2 regions of the Citrobacter freundii complex sp. 2025EL-00176 genome follow, and region 1 is predicted to be linked to the other one. Evidence: riboswitches for the same ligand, from Rfam matches in the RefSeq annotation. Region 1 holds a riboswitch; the other holds the start of a gene.
What was found. Region 1 has a riboswitch for thiamine pyrophosphate ahead of thiM (hydroxyethylthiazole kinase). Riboswitches for the same ligand answer to the same signal wherever they lie in the genome.
Positions count from the first base shown of each region.

Region 2: it holds a riboswitch for thiamine pyrophosphate, as region 1 does, so the genes downstream of both, thiC (phosphomethylpyrimidine synthase ThiC) here and thiM (hydroxyethylthiazole kinase) in region 1, are expected to answer to the same signal.

Region 1 is NZ_JBRYHT010000002.1:235,135-238,788, forward strand. It holds gene thiD (bifunctional hydroxymethylpyrimidine kinase/phosphomethylpyrimidine kinase) at 1-780, opposite strand, end outside; gene thiM (hydroxyethylthiazole kinase) at 777-1,565, opposite strand; TPP riboswitch at 1,597-1,693, opposite strand; gene ACVXHP_RS08245 (TetR/AcrR family transcriptional regulator) at 1,914-2,531, opposite strand; gene ACVXHP_RS08250 (efflux RND transporter permease subunit) at 2,524-3,654, opposite strand, start outside.
Region 2 is NZ_JBRYHT010000023.1:10,727-14,380, reverse strand. It holds gene thiE (thiamine phosphate synthase) at 1-571, opposite strand, end outside; gene thiC (phosphomethylpyrimidine synthase ThiC) at 571-2,469, opposite strand; TPP riboswitch at 2,558-2,667, opposite strand; gene rsd (sigma D regulator) at 2,720-3,199, opposite strand; gene nudC (NAD(+) diphosphatase) at 3,299-3,654, shown strand, end outside.

The DNA.
Region 1 (3,654 bases):
ATGCACCGGACCAATTCCCTCACCCACTTCCAGCGTGTCGGCCTGTGCCAGCGCCGCCGAAAGCCACAGTTTGGCTTCCTGTACCGTATCAGCCCAATTGTTATGCCGTGGACGTAGCGCCGCCAGCGCTGCGGAAAGAGTACAACCGGTACCGTGGGTATTTTTGGTCAACACCCTTGGTGCAGTAAAACGCTGTTCGCCATCACGGGTAAACAGCCAGTCCGGGCTTTGCGCATCTTCCAGATGACCGCCTTTCATCAGCACCGCCTCACAGCCCAGCGCTCGCAGCGCCCTTCCCTGTTCTAACATCTCCTGCTCAGTTTGCGCATGCGATGCGCCGAGCAATGCCGCTGCCTCCGGCAAATTTGGGGTGATAATTGAAACCTGTGGCAGCAAACGGGTGCGCATCGTTTCTACCGCCGCGGGCGACAGTAATGGATCGCCGCTTTTCGCCAGCATCACCGTATCCAGCACCACATTTTGCATCCGATGGCGGTGCAAACGTTCGGCGACCGCTTCAACAATATCCGCTTCCGCCAGCATACCGATTTTGGTGGTATCGATACGTACATCGCTGAACACCGAGTCCAGTTGTGCGGCAACAAAGTCAGGTTCAATGCGATACACCGACTGCACCCCACGCGTATTTTGCGCCACCAACGCGGTGATCACCGAACAGCCATAAGCGCCAAGCGCGGAGAAAGTTTTTAAATCAGCCTGAATACCCGCGCCACCGCTTGGATCGGTTCCGGCGATCGTTAATGCGTTAATCCGTTTCATGCTTGCTCCTGCGCGTTCAGGTTATAGAGGGCGTCGAGAAATGCCGGGACAAAACTGCCCGGTCCGGTCGATTGTTGCGTGGCGATTTGTCCGGCCTGTTTCATCCAGCTGCAGGCGGAAGCGACGTTATCAAGCCGATCACCGGGCAATGCACAGCTGGCCGCAACGACCGCAGATAGCGCGCATCCTGTGCCGACTACGCGCGTCATCAATATATCGCCACCATTCACGCAGACGGTACGCTGACCATCGGTAACATAGTCCACTTCGCCGGTCACCACGACAATGGTTCCAACCCGACGAGCCAGCGCTTGGGCAGCGCCAAGCGCAGCGGCTGGCGTATCGGTCGTGTCCACGCCACGTCCCCCGCTATTAATCCCCGCCAGCGCCAGTATTTCTGAGGCATTACCGCGAATTACGGCTGGCTGTAGCGACAGTAAATCCAGACAAAAGCGGCGGCGAAAATCGAGTGCGCCCACGGCAACGGGATCGAGCGCCCAGGGAGTTCTGGCAAGGTGTGCCTGCTCAACGGCAGCGCGCATCGCCGTGGCCCGGTCACGAGTAAGCGTGCCGACGTTAACCAGCAACGCGCTGGCGATAGCCGCAAACTGGCTGGCTTCCTCGGGCTCAATCACCATCGCAGGTGATGCGCCTAACGCCAACAGCGCATTGGCGGTAAAGTTTTGCACGACCTCATTGGTCATACAGTGCGTAAGGGGGGAAAGCGTTCTAAATTGGTGTAAGGCGTGGGCCGCGAGCGCGCGGCTGTGCAGGTCAGGCTGCATGGTTCAGCTCCTGCCCGCGCGAAGAAGGGACACGAGCAGTGTCAGACTTCCCTACGCTGGCATTATCCAGATCAGGTGGTACGGGTATTTCTCAGCCTTCACCAGGAAGGGCACCCCGAGTCGTTGTTACATAAAACTCAATAATATTAAAGGATAGCGAGAGAAACTTACATACTCGAGCCCCTGCTATCCATTTACTGAATGGCGGAATGTATCCACACCCCATACTTTACCAGTCAGCGAGGGAAGTGAACAGCAGGGGTTGATTCTGGAAAGGGTGATCATTGCCGAAGGCGATGTTATCCACTCAGGCATTTCGTATAGCCTCTCATTGCTGAGACACAACGATCATCCCCGCTTAAATTCCCAGGCAGACAGAAACGTTGCAACTGAACATTCAGCCAATTTCTCAAGTTTATGGGGATCAACTGCTTTTTGCGCAATTATTGCACCAGGAAGCAGATATCCCATAATGGACCCGAGGAAAGCAGTAGCCTGTAATTCCGGATTATCTAACGTTACTATTCCTTCATCATTTTTCTGTTGCAGAATTTCTGTCAACGCCTGCAAAACGCGTCCAGAGTTTCTTTGCTCCAGCATGGAATGTAAATCAGGCTTTTGAACCAGCACTTGAATCAATAAACGCTGGAAATGGATATTCTCCGGAGTGTAGAAATGATTTTGTACAACCCGGGCAAACCCTCTCAGGAGATCGGGAAAATCCAGTTGCTCCTGGAGTAACTGGCGTAAAGGCGGCTGCATTTTGTCATTCAGAAATTCAAACGTCGCCAGCAGGAGAGCATCCTTTCCCCCAGGGAAATGGCTATAAAGTGTCGGCCGCGTTGTCCCTGCTTCACTGGCAATAGTATCAAGAGACACATCAATGCCATGCTTGAGAAACAGCTCACATGCCGTTTGTAAAATGCGAGGGCGGGACTTCATTGGCCGCCCGCGTTGATTAACCATTATTGCATTCCTTACGTTTGCCTTTTTTCAGTCTCGAGATTCCCTGCTGAATGAGAATAAAAAACATTGGGACAAAGAGCAGCGTCAGTAACGTGCCTGTGAGCATACCGCCGATTACCGACGTTCCAATCTCTTTTTGGCTGGAGGCCCCTGCGCCAGTAGAGAGTACCAGAGGGATAACACCAACAACAAATGCCAGAGACGTCATGATGACAGGACGTAAGCGTAATCTTGCGCCTTCAAAAGCGGCCTGGGTCAACGGCTTACCCTTGCGGATTTGCGCCAGAGCGAATTCAATAATGAGAATTGCATTTTTTGCTGAGAGCCCCATCGTTGTGAGTATACCCACCTGGAAGTAGACATCATTTTCAAATCCGGCGATTAAGGCTGCACTTACTGCGCCGAGAACCCCAAGTGGGATAATCAGCAGCACAGCAATGGGCACAGACCAGCTTTCATATAAGGCAGCCAGACACAAAAATACAAACGCAACGGAGGCAAGATATACCCATAGTGTCTGAGCCGATGAAGCCTGTTCCTGCCATGATATGCCGCTCCACTGCAGATCAAATCCTTCGATTGGCGCTATCAGCTTGGCCATTTCAGCCATTGCTACCCCAGAACTTATTCCCGGGACTGCGGCTCCTTGAAATTGCACAGCAGGTAATCCATTGAATCGCTGAAGCATTTGTGGACCAGTAGTCCAGCGGAAGGAGGCAAAACTGGCGAATGAGGTCATATTATCGCTACTGTTGCGTACAAACCAGGTGGATAAGTTTTCAGGTATTGAACGCCATGGCGCATCACCTTGTATATAAACCCTTTTTACACGGCCACGGTCAATAAAGTCATTAACGTAAATTCCTCCCCATGCAGCAGAAAGCGTTTCGTTGATATCCGCCTGTTCAAGGCCGTGAGCTTGTGCTTTTTGTCTGTCAATATCTACCTGCAGCAACGCCTTCGCGGCAAGGCTGTTCATTCGCACAGCGCTCAGATTTTGGTTTTCTCTGGCTGCCGTAAGTAACATTGTTTGCGCCTGATTAAGACTATGGTAACCGCGGTCTGAAATGTCCTGAAGCCATAATTCGAACCCGCTGGATTGTCCTAACCCACGAACTGTGGG
Region 2 (3,654 bases), on a different contig from region 1:
GAGTAATCGCGCTGACCACGGCAATGCTACCGACACCGGTCGCCAGCACCGACGGGGCGCGTTCAAGGCTGATGCCGCCGATGGCCACGGTCGGGTAATCTGCTAACCGTGCAATATGGCTTGCCAGCTGCGCCAGCCCCTGCGGGGCGGAAGGCATCTGCTTGGTTTGCGTCGGGAAGACGTGGCCGAGCGCGATATAAGAAGGCTTAGCGGCGAGTGCGACGTCAATCTCCATATCATCGTGAGTCGATACGCCGAGGCGTAAGCCCGCCGCCTGAATGGCCTTCAGGTCGGTGGTTTCGAGGTCTTCCTGGCCCAGATGCACGCCGTAGGCGTTGTGCTTAATCGCCAGTCGCCAGTAGTCGTTGATAAACAGGCGGGCGTCATAACGACGCCCCAGCGCAATGGCGGCGATAACGTCGGCTTCCACTTCGTCATCGTGTTTATCTTTGATACGCAGCTGGATCGTGCGCACGCCCGCCTCCAGCAGACGCTCAATCCATGCAACGCTGTCCACCACCGGGTAAAGCCCGAGGCGGAACGGTACGGTTGGGAAATCAGGCTGATACATCAGGCTTCCTCCCGTTTGAGATAAATTTCGCCACCTTTGGCGCGGAAGTTTTCCGACATATCCGCCATTCCCACTTCAATGGTTTGCGCGGCGGCGTAGTCACGCACTTCCTGGCTGATTTTCATCGAGCAGAACTTCGGCCCGCACATCGAGCAGAAGTGGGCGACCTTACCGGATTCCTGCGGCAGGGTTTCATCGTGATAAGCGCGGGCGGTGAACGGGTCGAGCGCGAGGTTAAACTGATCTTCCCAGCGGAATTCAAAGCGCGCTTTCGACATGGCGTTATCGCGGATCTGCGCGCCCGGATGGCCTTTGGCTAAATCCGCGGCGTGGGCGGCAATTTTGTAGGTGATCAGCCCCTGCTTCACATCTTCTTTGTTCGGCAGGCCGAGGTGCTCTTTCGGCGTCACGTAACACAGCATCGCACAGCCGAACCAGCCGATCATCGCGGCGCCAATGCCGGAGGTAAAGTGGTCATAGCCCGGCGCAATATCGGTCGTCAACGGCCCTAAGGTGTAGAACGGCGCTTCGTGGCAACTCTCCAGCTCTTCGGTCATGTTGCGCTGAATCATATGCATCGGCACGTGGCCCGGGCCTTCAATCATCACCTGCACGTCGTATTCCCAGGCAATTTTGGTCAGCTCGCCCAGCGTATGCAGTTCGGAGAACTGCGCCTCGTCGTTGGCATCCTGAATGGAGCCGGGACGCAGGCCGTCGCCCAGCGACAGGGAAACGTCGTAGGCGGCGCAGATTTCGCAAATCTCGCGGAAATGTTCGAACAGGAAGTTTTCTTTGTGATGGGAGAGACACCATTTCGCCATGATTGAACCGCCGCGCGAGACAATACCGGTCAGGCGCTTGGCGGTCATTGGCACGTAACGCAGCAGTACGCCCGCGTGAATGGTGAAGTAGTCGACGCCCTGTTCGGCCTGCTCCAGCAGCGTATCGCGGAACGCTTCCCAGGTGAGATCTTCGGCGATCCCGTTTACCTTTTCTAACGCCTGATAGATCGGCACGGTGCCGATCGGTACCGGGCTGTTACGCAGGATCCACTCGCGGGTTTCATGAATATAGCGGCCGGTGGAGAGGTCCATCACTGTATCCGCGCCCCAGCGGGTCGACCACACCAGTTTTTCCACCTCTTCTTCGATGGAGGAGGTGACCGCCGAGTTACCGATGTTGGCATTCACTTTCACCAGGAAGTTGCGGCCAATGATCATCGGCTCCGATTCTGGGTGGTTGATGTTGGCAGGAATAATCGCGCGGCCTGCGGCCACTTCATCACGCACGAATTCCGGGGTGATGTTTTCCGGCAGGCGCGCGCCGAAACTCATCCCCGGGTGCTGGTGGCGCAGCACTTCGCTGCGAATGCGCTCGCGGCCCATGTTTTCACGGATGGCGATGAACTCCATTTCGGGCGTGACGATCCCCTGGCGGGCGTAGTGCAACTGGGTGACGCACTTGCCCGCTTTGGCGCGTTTTGGCGTCAGCAGGCCGGTAAAGCGCAGCTCGTCCAGACCATCGTCGGCCAGACGTTCTTTGGTGTAAGCCGAGCTACGGTCGTCTAATTCTTCGCTATCGTTACGTGCATCAATCCACGGCTGGCGCAGTTTCGCCAGGCCCTGCTGGACGTTAATCGCCACCTCAGGATCGCCATACGGGCCGGAGGTGTCGTACACCGGCACGGCTTCGTTCGCTTCAAACTGCGGGTTGTCTTTACTGCCGCCAATCAGCGTTGGGCTCAGTTGGATCTCGCGCATCGGGATGCGGATATCTGGCTGCGACCCGGTGATGTAGATGCGCTTCGAGTTAGGAAAGGCGGTCCCTTCCAGGGTATCGATAAAGTGTTGCGCCTGGGCGCGTTGTTCACGGCGTGATGGTTTAGTAGTGACAGACATAGCTCATTCCAAATAAAAGTAAGGATATGGCTTGTCAGACGACGGATTGAGTAATGGATGTGCGCCGCCCGTAAAGGCAGCAACATAAAGCTGAATTACTCTTGTTCCCTTCGCAGGTATTAGCCTGATCAGGTTCCGCGGATCCCGAATTAACGGTCTCAGCCTACGCTTTCACGTAAGGCACTCCGACAAGAAGCAACCTCTGTTGATAGAGGTAATGAATGTAAACTACGCGTTAATGCGGAAAATCTCAAGCTGGGCGTTTGAATTCGCTAAGCGTTTTAAAGGCCAGCATGATCAGTTGATCCTCCAGCAGGAAGCGCGCTTCCAGCGCTTCGCCAATATCGGAAAGCGCCTGCTGGAGCTGGTGAACGTTATCCTCATCGATGGCGTTTTCCAGCGTTGAGTCATAGTAATCCATTATCAGTTGGGTATTGGCATCCAGCTGTGGCCAGATTTTGCTGGCGTTTAAAAGCGGACTCTCACCTTCCATTTTATGGATAATGCGTTCATAAATACTGAAGTGTCCGGCAGACAGATAGTCGACCAGACGCTGGCAAAAATTATCGAGCGCTTTCTCATTGAGGCGCATAAACGACTCTTTGCCCGGTTTCAGGCCAACCAGATCGTAGTAAGCCACGAGCAGGTGCTTACGAATATTCAGCCAACGGTCGACCAGTTTGTGATGCCCATGGACACGCTCTTTCAGGTGTTCTAACTGGTTTAACATACGTTGACCCTCGTATCGATAAGTTTAAAATCTGCTCACGTCAATCTTGTAAAAATAATGTTAATAACATGCCTGTGAAGCAAAGGTAGCGCAAGAGATATGGATCGAATAATTGAAAAATGGGATCGCGGCTGGTGGATAGTGAGCCACGAACAAAAATTATGGTTGCCCGCTGGGGAATTACCCTATGGCGAGGCGGAAAATTTCGATCTTGCGGGCCAGCGCGCACTTCAGATAGGCGAGTGGGAAGGCGATCCAGTCTGGCTGGTGCAGCAGTCGCGTCGCCACGACATGGGTTCGGTGCGCCAGGTTATCGACCAGGACGTGGGCCTGTTTCAGTTGGCGGGGCGCGGCGTACAGCTGGCTGAGTTTTATCGCTCGCACAAATTCTGCGGCTACTGCGGGCATACCATGCGCCCGAGCAAAACCGAGTGGGCGATGCTGTGCAGCCACTG